One region of the Streptococcus sp. 9.1 genome, then DNA from elsewhere that is predicted to be linked to it. Evidence: predicted binding sites of a transcription regulator. Region 1 holds the regulator's gene; the other holds the start of a gene.

Evidence for each region. The regulator CtsR, encoded in region 1, represses protease genes until heat stress. The targets are predictions, from matches to a motif close to TTGGTCAAAAAAGGTCAAANA.
Region 2: H7T93_RS01545 (ATP-dependent Clp protease ATP-binding subunit) is a predicted target of CtsR. The motif match lies at 2,134-2,154, and genes of this name have one in related genera.

Annotation. Positions count from the first base shown of each region.
Region 1 is NZ_JACLQS010000010.1:16,778-22,886, reverse strand. It holds gene pbp3 (D-alanyl-D-alanine carboxypeptidase PBP3) at 1-625, shown strand, start outside; gene H7T93_RS07415 (ATP-dependent Clp protease ATP-binding subunit) at 755-3,205, opposite strand; gene H7T93_RS07410 (CtsR family transcriptional regulator) at 3,206-3,661, opposite strand; gene H7T93_RS07405 (COG2426 family protein) at 3,979-4,449, shown strand; gene tsf (translation elongation factor Ts) at 4,555-5,595, opposite strand; gene rpsB (30S ribosomal protein S2) at 5,707-6,109, opposite strand, start outside.
Region 2 is NZ_JACLQS010000001.1:326,860-332,968, forward strand. It holds gene H7T93_RS01530 (amino acid ABC transporter permease) at 1-370, opposite strand, end outside; gene H7T93_RS01535 (DUF1797 family protein) at 685-915, opposite strand; gene argF (ornithine carbamoyltransferase) at 984-1,964, opposite strand; gene H7T93_RS01545 (ATP-dependent Clp protease ATP-binding subunit) at 2,207-4,477, shown strand; gene H7T93_RS01550 (NUDIX hydrolase) at 4,620-5,078, shown strand; gene H7T93_RS01555 (DUF1827 family protein) at 5,088-5,390, shown strand; gene H7T93_RS01560 (Gfo/Idh/MocA family protein) at 5,436-6,109, opposite strand, start outside.

The DNA of each region.
Region 1 (6,109 bases):
TAAAAAAACCGAGGCTGATTTTGATGGTGTCAACAAACTTAAAACCTTCAACTACATGCTTAAGGGACAACCTAGTTACCGCAAGGGAGTTGATGGTCTAAAAACAGGTACCACCGATTTGGCCGGTGCTTCCTTCGTGGCCCACTCAAATGAAAGTGGCATGAGCATTATCACAGTCATTATGAATGCTGATAATACCGATACTGATGACTACGCCCGTTTCACTGCAACCAATGACCTACTTAACTACGTAGTCTATCATTGGGAAAGCAAGACCATTGCCAAAAAAGGACAAGCTATCGGTAAAAGTCAAGCCCATGTTATTGATGGTAAATCTAAGCAAGTCACTGCCGTCGCTAAGTCTGACTTTAATATCATCCAAAAAATAGATGCTAACAATAGTAAACATATTAAAGTTACTACAAATCAAGTCCAAGCTCCTGTCAAACCAGGAGACAAGGTTGGAACTGCTACCTTTGAAGATAAGTCACTTGTCGGAGAAGGTTACCTACCTAACCAAGGTATGCCTAGCATGGAACTGGTTGCTGGTAAAGAAGTTAAGAAAAGCTTCTTCCTCAAGGTCTGGTGGAATCACTTTGTCACCTTTGTCAACGAAAAACTCTAAACCTTATAGTCGAGCCTTGCTCGGCTTTTTCTTTTACCCAACTTTACAGAAAGATTGACTCTACCTTGACTCCTGTTGACACAAACAAAAAGACAAACTACACCTGTAATCTGTCTTTTTGTTTAATCTTTACACTACTGTAAAGGTTAATTTATCTTTCGAACAACCAATCTTAAGGGTTTGTCCACTCACTACTTGGCCGCCTAGTAAGAGCTCAGATAACTTATCCTCAACCTGAGTTTGAATCGTGCGACGTAATGGACGAGCACCCATCTCAACATCATAGCCATCTTTAGCCAAATGCTTGAGGGCAGCTGGTTGGAATTTCAAGTCAATCCCTTTTTCAGCCAAAGCTGAAACCAACGGTTTTACCATAATTTTGACAATCTCACGAAGCTGTTCTTCCTCTAAGCTATGGAAGACAACCTTCTCATCAATACGGTTGATAAACTCTGGACGGTAGGCCTTCTTAAGCTCTTCCATGATACGTGACTGCATAGCTTGATGATTATGAGAAATGTCTCGAGCACCAAAACCAACAGTCTTATCATCGCGAAGAGCAGTCGCCCCCAAGTTCGAAGTCATTATGATAATGGTATTTGAGAAGTCGACTTTACGACCTCGACTATCCGTCAAGACACCATCATCCAAAACCTGTAAGAGAATGTTGAAAATGTCTGGGTGAGCCTTTTCTACCTCGTCAAAAAGAAGAACTGAGTAAGGCTTGTTACGAACTTTTTCTGTTAACTCACCACCCTCATCATATCCAACATAACCTGGAGGAGCACCGTTAAGGCGGCTAGCCGCAAATTTTTCCATGTATTCTGACATGTCAAAGCGAAGCAAAGCTGACTCATCATCAAAGAGAACCTCCGCCAAAGCCTTGGCCAATTCTGTCTTACCAACACCAGTAGGTCCAAGGAACATGAAGGAACCAATCGGACGTTTGCCAGTACGAATACCTGACTGGTTACGACGAATAGCACGACTAATCGCTGAAACTGCTTCGTCTTGACCAATAACACGTTTGTGAAGCTCTGCTTCCAGATTCAAGTAACGCTTGCTATCTGCCTGAGTCATCTTCTCAACAGGAATACCTGATAGACGACTAAGGGTTTGCATAATCTGATCTGCATCTACCAAGGCAGGTTTTGGTAATTTTGCTTTTTGGCTAGCCTTATATTGTTTAACAGCAGCCTTCATATCACCAGATAGAAGCGCTTCGTCCAAAGGCGTTATTTCAAGTTTGGCTTCTTTTTTGATACGACCTTGAACAGTTGCACTCGCTTCATCTAAAAGGTCAATGGCAGAGTCAGGTAAGTTTTTACTCGTCAAATAACGGTGGGCTGCCTTGACTGCTGTCTCAACCGCCTCATCAGTAATCGTTACACGATGATAGTCTTCATAAGACGACCGTAGGCCTTTTAGAATATCAATCGCCTCAGCTACACTTGGCTCCTCGATTGTAATCTTAGCAAAACGGCGAGAAAGAGCTGCATCTTTCTCAATATGCTTCTGGTACTCAGCTTGAGTAGTTGCTCCAACCATATGAAGGGTTCCACGTGCTAGAGCGGGTTTCAAAATATTCGCCGCATCTAAGGTACTATCAATACCTGAACCAGAACCGATAATCGTATGCAATTCGTCAATAAAGAGAATGATTTTTCCATCAGCTTCAATCTCATCAATGATCTGATTCATACGTTCTTCGAAATCGCCACGGAAACGTGTTCCTGCAACCACACTCATCATATCAAGCTCTAAGATACGCATATCAGCCAACTCAAAAGGTACTTCGCCTGAAGCAATACGCTGTGCCAAGCCAAGCGCAAGTGCCGTCTTACCAACACCTGCTTCACCCACAAGAACTGGGTTATTCTTCGTTTTACGACTCAAAACCTGAATCATGCGTGAAATTTCTTTCTCACGTCCAATAACAGAATCAAGAGCACCTGACTCGGCTACTGCCGTTAAGTCTTTTGTGTAATCTGACAGTTCCCCAGTAGAAGATTGAGGAGGCTGCATCATATTAGCAAAATTACCTGATGCCTTTGACTTTTTAGGCTTACGAAGGTCGTGAATGGCCTTCAAATCTTGCTTACTAAGACCTGCGTAACGCTCCAAAGAACGTCGTAAATCGATAATGCGAGGCTTATCGCTGTCATCCTTATATTGAAAACCAGCAACTTCAAGGAGACGACAAACCATCAAATCCTTATGAAGGAGAAAGGCCATCAATACATGTTCAGACCCTACCTCTACAGCACCAGTTACACTAGCAATTCCCTCTGCCTCTTGCAACATAGCCCCTAAAGCATGTGACTGTGCACGTAAATCGATAATATCTGATTCAGACAAGTCTTTTGGACTTTTCTCCATCGCTAGTACAGCAGCGGTCTCAATCTCTTCCGCACGAATACGGTCCTCAAAATCAGTAAATGTTAGGTAGGCTACAGATCCTGGAACCTCAACCATAGCCAGAAGCACATGCCAAGTCTCCAAGAAAGGACTTCCAAAACGCTCTGCCTCAAGCTGAGCACGATGGAAAATGGCCTGCATTTTTCTTGAATATGTCGTCATCTAATTTCCTTTTCTATCCAATCTAAGTAATAGCGAGCGTAGAATACGCGAACGAATAGCAGCCGCATCTTCGCCTAAAACATCATCACTAGCAGTTGCTAAAATCAAATTTCCCTCACGTTCAGTGATGATTTTTTCATCAAAAAGCAACTGAATCAAGTCTGTAAATACCTGCTCGCTGAGCTGATCCGCCAAGTTCTGAAGCAAATCATTAATCATGTGGTGCTTGTCGGAGAATCTGACCTTGACGATACGAATATAACCGCCACCTCCACGTTTACTCTCAACAATATAACCACGACTTTCTGTAAAACGAGTCTTAATAACATAGTTAATCTGACTCGGTACAACTTGAAAAGTATCTGCTAAGTTCGAGCGTTGAATCTCAGCAATTCCAGACTGGCCCAGCAATTCTTTAATATATTCTTCTATACTATCTGATGTATTTCTTGCCATCTTAATTCCTCCAGTCTAATTTGACTATAACTGACTATTATTATACCAAAAATGTCAGCTCATGGGAAACTATACCCTCAAAAAGCTTTTTAAAGTTGTCATTAGAGACCATATAAGATACAATAAATAAGACTGAAATATTAGGTAACTTAAGGTGTTTGATTCAAATTTTCTATCTACTTTGATAGGCTGAGACCCACCTAATCCAACAAGTACTTTTTAGCACTTTCGCAGTAGTATTAGTCTTATCACTCTCGATAAAGCTCATGTCATTTTGAGTCTTATCTCTTATTTTATTCCCCTATGAAAGGTTACTCATGAAATACATCATTGCACTCTTAATCTCTATGATTCCCTTGGTTGAGCTCCGTGGAGCCGTTCCTGTTGCTATCGCCTCAGGTATCCCTTGGTGGCAAGCCCTTATTCTTTGTGTTATTGGGAACATGATTCCAGTTCCAATTATCTTCTTCTTCGCCCGCCGTGTTCTCGAATGGGGGGCAGACAAACCTCTAATTGGTGGCTTCTTCACCTGGTGTCTTAAAAAAGGTCACAGTGGTGGGCAAAAACTTGAAAAAGCTGCCGGAGATAAGGGGGTCTTCTGGGCCCTCCTCCTTTTTGTGGGAATTCCACTTCCAGGAACAGGAGCCTGGACTGGTACCCTAGCAGCATCTATCCTAGATTGGGACTTTAAACGTAGTGTTATTGCCGTTATGCTGGGGGTTATCCTTGCAGGTATCATCATGGGAACACTCTCTCTTCTACTTGGTGTAAATACCTTCGCTCATTAATTACTTTGTTAACGTCTGGGGCATGCTCAGACGTTTTTTAATAGCAACAAAAAAGAAGCTACGATTCATTTACGTAACTTCTTTCTTTTTATCTAGCAACTAGAATTAGTTGTTAAGTGCTGCTGCCATTGTAGCTGCAACTTCTGATTCAAAGTCGTTAGATGCTTTTTCGATACCTTCACCAACTTCAAAGCGAACGAATTCTACTACTGAAGCGTTTACTGATTCAAGGTAAGCTTCAACTGTTTTGCTGTCGTCCATGATGTAAACTTGAGCAAGAAGAGTGTAAGCTTGGTCAACTTTAGTGTTGTCAAGCAAGAAGCGGTCCATTTTACCTGGGATGATTTTATCCCAGATTTTTTCTGGTTTACCTTCAGCAGCCAACTCAGCTTTGATATCTTCTTCAGCTTGAGCAAGAACAGCATCAGTCAATTGAGCTTTAGAACCATATTTAAGGTGTGGAAGAGCTGGTTTGTTAACCATTGCACGGCTTTCGTTATCTTGATCGATAGCGTGGTTAAGTTGTGCCAATTCATCTTTAACAAATTGTTCATCCAATTCAGTGTATGAAAGAACAGTTGGTTTCATCGCTGCGATGTGCATTGAGATTTGTTTTGCAAGAGCATCATCTCCACCTTCGATAACTGAAACAACACCGATACGTCCACCGTTGTGTTGGTAAGCTCCGAAGTGTTGGGCATCAGTTTTCTCAACAACTGCAAAACGACGGAATGAAATCTTTTCACCGATAGTAGCTGTAGCAGTTACGTATGCAGCTTCAAGAGTTTCACCTGAAGGCATAGTCAATGCAAGTGCTTCTTCGTTGTTAGCTGGTTTACCTTCAGCAATTACTTTAGCTGTTTCGTTTACCAACTCAACGAATTGAGCGTTTTTCGCAACGAAGTCAGTTTCAGCGTTAACTTCAACAACTGCTGCAACGTTACCGTTAACGTAAACACCAGTCAAACCTTCAGCTGCAACACGGTCAGCTTTCTTAGCTGCTTTAGCCATACCTTTTTCGCGAAGCAATTCAATCGCTTTTTCGATATCACCTTCAACTTCAACCAATGCTTTTTTAGCGTCCATGACACCAGCACCAGATTTTTCACGCAATTCTTTAACAAGTTTAGCTGTAATTTCTGCCATTTTGTTTTTCTCCAAATTTATTTTATCAAACTAAGGGGCAGGGCTGAGCCCCGCCCCTTAGGTGTTTGTCGTATCTTACAGTGGGCATATAGCCCTAACCAATCTTAAAGATTAGTTGTTGTCACCTTCGACAACTTCAACGATTTCTTCGATTGAATCAGCTGCAGCTGCTTCTTGGAAATCTGCAGAAGCATCTTCACCTTGGTTACCTTCGATGATAGCATCAGCCATTTTTGAAGTGATCAATTTAACGGCACGGATAGCGTCATCGTTAGCTGGGATGATTACATCGATCTCATCTGGATCAGCGTTTGTATCAACCATCGCTACAACTGGGATACCAAGTTTTTTAGCTTCTTTAACAGCGATTTGTTCTTTGTGTGGGTCAACGATGTAGATTACATCTGGAATGCGAGGCATATCTTCGATACCACCCAAGAATTTTTCAAGACGTGCACGTTGTTTGTTAAGAAGTGCAACTTCTTTCTTAGGAAGAACTTCGAAAGTTCCATCA
Region 2 (6,109 bases), on a different contig from region 1:
CTTTAGGAATAGACTCGATACCTGCACGTACGCTCTCAGAAATATAAGCACCACTGTTCAAAGAAAGGACGATAATACCCGGAACGATACGTGACAAATCAAGGTTTAAAATCCCAAACTGCACAGTTGGAAGGTTCATGTGGATGAGGTTAAAAGCAATCATAATCTGCACAACCATAGGAGTCCCACGGAAAACCCAAACATAAAGGCTTACTAGCCATTCCAAAGGTTTGATTCCAGAACGCTTGGCCAAGGATACCAAAACCCCGAGGATGGTTCCGAAGAAGACCACGCAGACCGAAATCATAATTGTTACTAAGACACCATAGTTAAAGTAAGACCAAAACTGCGGTAGAAATGAAAAATTCATCTAGATACTCCTTACTAATATTCTTCAATATTATATCAGAAGACTGTATAAAAATAAAGTATTTTCTTATAAATGCGATATTTCAGTATAAAAACTAAGTTATAGACATCGCTATCAAATCTCTCAAGCAAGACACCTCAAGTCCTCCTAAGATGACATCTTCCCAAAAGGTTTGTCAATGATTTCAAATACTGCCTATTTTGGTAACCCATACAAGCATTACCCGATGCTTTCATCCTGATAAAAATGCCTGAAACTATCGAGTTTCAGGCATTTTGAATTTTTGGAACCTTGTAAAGTCCCCAAATGATTTATTAGTAAAGCAAATCGTAGATTTCCATTGAAATCAAGTCGATGCTATCAAATGAATAAGATTCACGTGCTTCAACGTCACGCAATGTGAAAACTGGACCATTTTCAGGATCGTTGCTAAATGATACTTCGGCAACAACCACTCCTTCACGTTCAAAATTACGTTTCAAATTACCACCATCAGCCGCCATCATTTCAAGACGGTTAATGATTCTCACCAAATGTGATTCCATGTTATTTCTCCTATTAATTGTGTATTTCTTACTTATTTTATCACACTTATGGGAAAAATGGGGGAATTTTAAATATTTTTCAAGGAATTGTACATAATGGCCTTGATAGAATGCATACGATTCTCAGCTTCTTGGAAGATGATATCACTGTATTTTTGGAAGACTTGATCTGTGATTTCTAACTCTGCCAAACCATATTTGTCATAGATTTCTTTCCCAATTTGGGTATCGAGATCATGAAAGGCTGGGAGACAATGCATAACGATAACATCTGGATTTTCTGTCTTGGCTAGTAGGTCTGCATTAATTTGATAAGGCAAGAGTAAATCAATACGAGATTTAAAATCTACCTCTTCACCCATAGATACCCAGACATCCGTATAAAGCATATCCACTCCCTCGACCTCTGAAATATCATCTGTAATGGTTAAGTCGGCACCATTATTATGTTTCTGAGCTAAGGCTACAATCTCATCTTCGGGTTGCAGCACCTCTGGGGCAATAATCTTGACATTAACGCCTAAAATAGCCGAAGTGACCAAAAGTGAGTTGGCCATATTATTTCTACCATCTCCAATATAGGCGATGGTCAAGTCTTCCAAACTACCGAAGTGTTCCTTCAAAGTCATGAAATCCGCAATCATTTGAGTTGGATGCCAGGTATCCGTCAAACCATTCCAGACCGGAACTCCTGAGTACTTGGCCAAATCTTCAACATCTTCTTGTTTAAAACCACGGTACTCGATTCCATCAAACATAGATCCCAGAACCTTGGCTGTATCAACTACAGATTCCTTCTTACCTAACTGAATGTCTCCAGCACCAAGGTAGGTCACATTCATACCTAGGTCCTGACCGGCCACTGTAAAAGCTGAGCGAGTTCTGGTAGATGTTTTTTCAAAAATCAAGGCAATATTTAAACCATCTAAATATTTATGCGGAATTTTTTCCTTTTTTAACTGTTTAAATTTTATAGATAAATCAATTAACTCCTCGAGTTCTTGCTTGGTAAAGTCGATTTCTTTCAAAAAGGATTTAGCTTGTGTCATAGGTATCTCTCTTTCGTTCTGAATAATATAAAAACATTATATAATATTTATACATTATAAACAAGTGATTTTGAATTAAAATTCAACATTAGCACTCCTGCCAAGAGAGTGCCAATTCTAGATGCTTTTTACTTGCAATCTATCTCCCGCATGCTATAATGGAGTCATAGATTTGACCTTTTTTGACCAAGAATATTTTCAAAAAAGGTCTTTCCCAATTCAGATAGAAAAGAGGTACTGATATGCTCTGTCAAAACTGTAACCTTAATGAAGCTAGTATTCATTTGTATACCAATGTAAATGGTAATCAGCAACAAGTTGACCTCTGTCAAAATTGTTATAAAATCATGAAATCTGACCCAGAGAACCCCCTTAATCAATTCAATCAAACTGGAGGTTCCAACTTCTTCGATGATTTCTTCAGCGACCTAAATAACTTCCGTTCTTCTAACGGTGATCTTCCCAATACACCTCCAACACAAGAAGGTGGTAACCGAGGAAACGGTGGCAATACACAAGGGCCAGGCCGCCCAGGAGGACCACGCCAACAAGCTCCTCAACAGCCACAAGGTCTTCTTGAAGAGTTCGGCATTAACATCACTGACATCGCTCGTCGTGGAGACATCGATCCAGTCATTGGTCGTGACGAGGAAATCATTCGTGTCATCGAAATTCTTAACCGCCGTACCAAGAACAATCCCGTCCTCATCGGTGAACCCGGTGTCGGTAAGACTGCTGTCGTTGAAGGACTAGCTCAAAAAATTGTAGACGGTAGCGTGCCACAAAAACTCCAAGGCAAACAAGTCATCCGTCTTGATGTGGTCAGTCTGGTTCAAGGGACTGGTATCCGTGGCCAATTTGAAGAACGCATGCAAAAACTCATGGAAGAAATTCGTCAACGTCAGGATGTTATCCTATTTATTGATGAAATCCATGAAATTGTGGGAGCTGGTAATGCTGGTGATGGCAATATGGATGCTGGAAACATCCTAAAACCTGCCCTTGCTCGTGGAGAACTTCAACTGGTCGGAGCAACAACACTCAACGAATACCGCATCATCGAAAAAGATGCTGCCCTAGAGCGTCGTATGCAACCAGTTAAGGTTGACGAACCAACGGTTGAGGAAACCATCACTATTTTGCGTGGGATTCAGCCTAAATATCAAGACTACCACCACGTCAAATATACGGACGAAGCGATTACTGCAGCTGCAGAATTGTCCAACCGCTACATTCAAGACCGTTTCTTGCCAGACAAGGCCATCGACCTTCTCGATGAAGCAGGTTCTAAGATGAACTTGACCCTCAACTTTGTTGATCCTAAAGATATCGACAAACGTTTGATTGAGGCTGAAAACCTCAAGGCTCAAGCTACTCGTGACGAAGACTTTGAAAAAGCTGCCTATTTCCGTGATCAAATTGCCAAATACAAGGAAATGCAAAAACAAACCATCAAAGACCAAGATATGCCTGTCATCACAGAAAAACATATCGAAGCCATTGTGGAACAAAAAACCAATATTCCTGTCGGTGATTTGAAAGAAAAAGAACAATCACAACTTCTTAGTCTTGCTGATGATCTTAAATCACATGTTATCGGACAAGATGCCGCAGTTGATAAGATTGCCAAAGCCATCCGTCGTAATCGTGTTGGATTGGGTGCACCAAATCGCCCAATTGGTAGCTTCCTCTTCGTAGGTCCTACAGGAGTCGGTAAAACTGAACTCTCTAAACAATTGGCGATTGAACTCTTTGGTTCAGCTGACAGTATGATTCGTTTCGACATGTCAGAATACATGGAAAAACACGCCGTTGCCAAATTAGTCGGTGCCCCTCCAGGATATGTCGGTTACGACGAAGCTGGTCAGTTAACTGAAAAAGTCCGCCGTAATCCTTATTCACTCATTCTTCTAGATGAGGTTGAAAAAGCTCACCCAGACGTTCTTCACATGTTCCTCCAAGTTCTTGACGACGGTCGCTTGACTGATGGTCAAGGGCGAACTGTAAGTTTCAAGGATACCATCATCATCATGACTTCAAATGCTGGTACAGGTAAAGTAGAAGCTAGCGTTGGCTTTGGAGCTGCCCGTGAAAATCGTACCAATTCTGTGCTTAACCAGCTTGGAGATTTCTTCAGCCCTGAATTCATGAACCGTTTTGACGGTATTATCGAATTCTCTGCCCTTAGCAAGGAAAATCTCCTCACTATCGTGGACCTCATGCTTGATAATGTCAACCAACGCTTGGCTAATAACGGTATCCACCTCAGTGTAACTGAGAAAGTTAAGGAAAAATTGGTTGACCTTGGTTACGATCCTAAGATGGGTGCTCGACCACTACGTCGTACCATCCAAGATCATATTGAAGACGCTATTACTGACTTCTACCTTGAAAATCCAAACGAAAAAGATCTCAAGGCAGTCATGACTTCAAAAGGCCACATCACCATTAAGTCTGCTAAAAAAGCCGAAAAAACTGCTCAGAAAGCTGAGACAGCAAAAGAAACTGATTAAATAAAGAAACCAAGTCGCAATGGCTTGGTTTCTTTATCTTTTCATTTCCTATTTTCAAATTTATCCCTAATTCTGCCTAAATCAATAGGAAAATGAGCAAAATTTTAGTATAATATAGGCAAATAAACGTAAGGAGCAACTCATGAATCCAACATTTGGTGACAAGGTTGAGGGAGCTCATTATCAAACACGTTACGGTGTTTATGCTGTGATTCCTAACCAAGAAAAGACAAAGATTATTTTAGTCCAGGCTCCTAACGGAGCTTGGTTTCTCCCAGGTGGAGAGATCGAAGCAGGCGAGGATCACTATAGCGCATTAGAACGCGAGTTAATTGAAGAACTTGGGTTTACAGCCACTTTAGGCCAGTACTATGGCCAGGCTGATGAATACTTCTATTCAAGCCACCGTGACACTTACTATTACAATCCAGCCTATATTTATGAAGTTGTAGATTTTTCAAAAATTGGCAAACCTCTCGAAGATTTCAATAACCTGGCCTGGTTTCCAATTGACGAAGCCATTGCTAAACTTAAACGTGGCAGTCATAAATGGGGAATCGAACAATGGAAAGAAACTAACACAACAACTGGCAAATCCTAGGAGGAAACTATGAAACTCATTAATACGACCCGTACACACCAAGAACTTGTTCAAAACCAACTTGACAACACGGATGCCTTTCTCGTAGAGACCTACTCTGCTGGGAATACTGATGTTGTCTTTACACAAGCACCTAAGCATTATGAACTCTTGATTTCAAATAAACACCGTGCTGTTAAAGACAATGAATTAGAAGTTATCCGTGAATTCTTCCTCAAACGAAAAATCGACAAAGATATCGTTTTGATGGACAAACTTAGAACAGTACACACTGACAAATTGATTGAGATCTCATTCCCAACAACTGTATAAGACAAAACAAGCAATGGCTAATACCACTGCTTGTTTTTTTGTATGTTACAAAGCTTTCGAAGCTTGATCCAGAACTTCCATAACCTGACGACTATGTTCCAACTGCTTGGCAACACTGTCAAAATCCTTGGTCGCCACCATCTTTTCAAAAGCCACAAATTCATCATGCATACGATGTTGTGGACTATTAAGATTGACAACTCTCTCTTTCTGACCATTAAGAGTGACTCCAATTTCAGGAAGAGTGTTGGTTGCACCAAAAATAGTAATAGCTCCCTTATCCCCTTGAATAGTTGAACGAATCTCCGCACTACAGTCTTTAGCTCCAATGGCAACAGCCTTAAAGTTACCATAGTCCAAAACTAGAATTCCTGACGTATCCACTCCTCGCTCCACATTAGGTAGATATTCCACACGATTAGGCTTACCAAAAAGGCCAACAAGAAGGTGAATATTATAGATATTAAGATCTCTAAGTGCTCCCCCACCCATTTCAGAGTTGAAGACAGGAGCAATTTCCCCATGTTTGAAGGCATCGTAACGTGATGAATATTGGGAATAATTGATATTCACAATCTTAATATCCCCAATATCAGACAAGGCTTCCTTAATCGCTGTAAAATTAGCCAGATATTGATTGGTAATAGCCTCCATCAAGAGAAGCTTTTTTTCTTGAGCAAGCTTAGCTAGCTCTTCAAACTCTTCTAAATGAAGGGTGA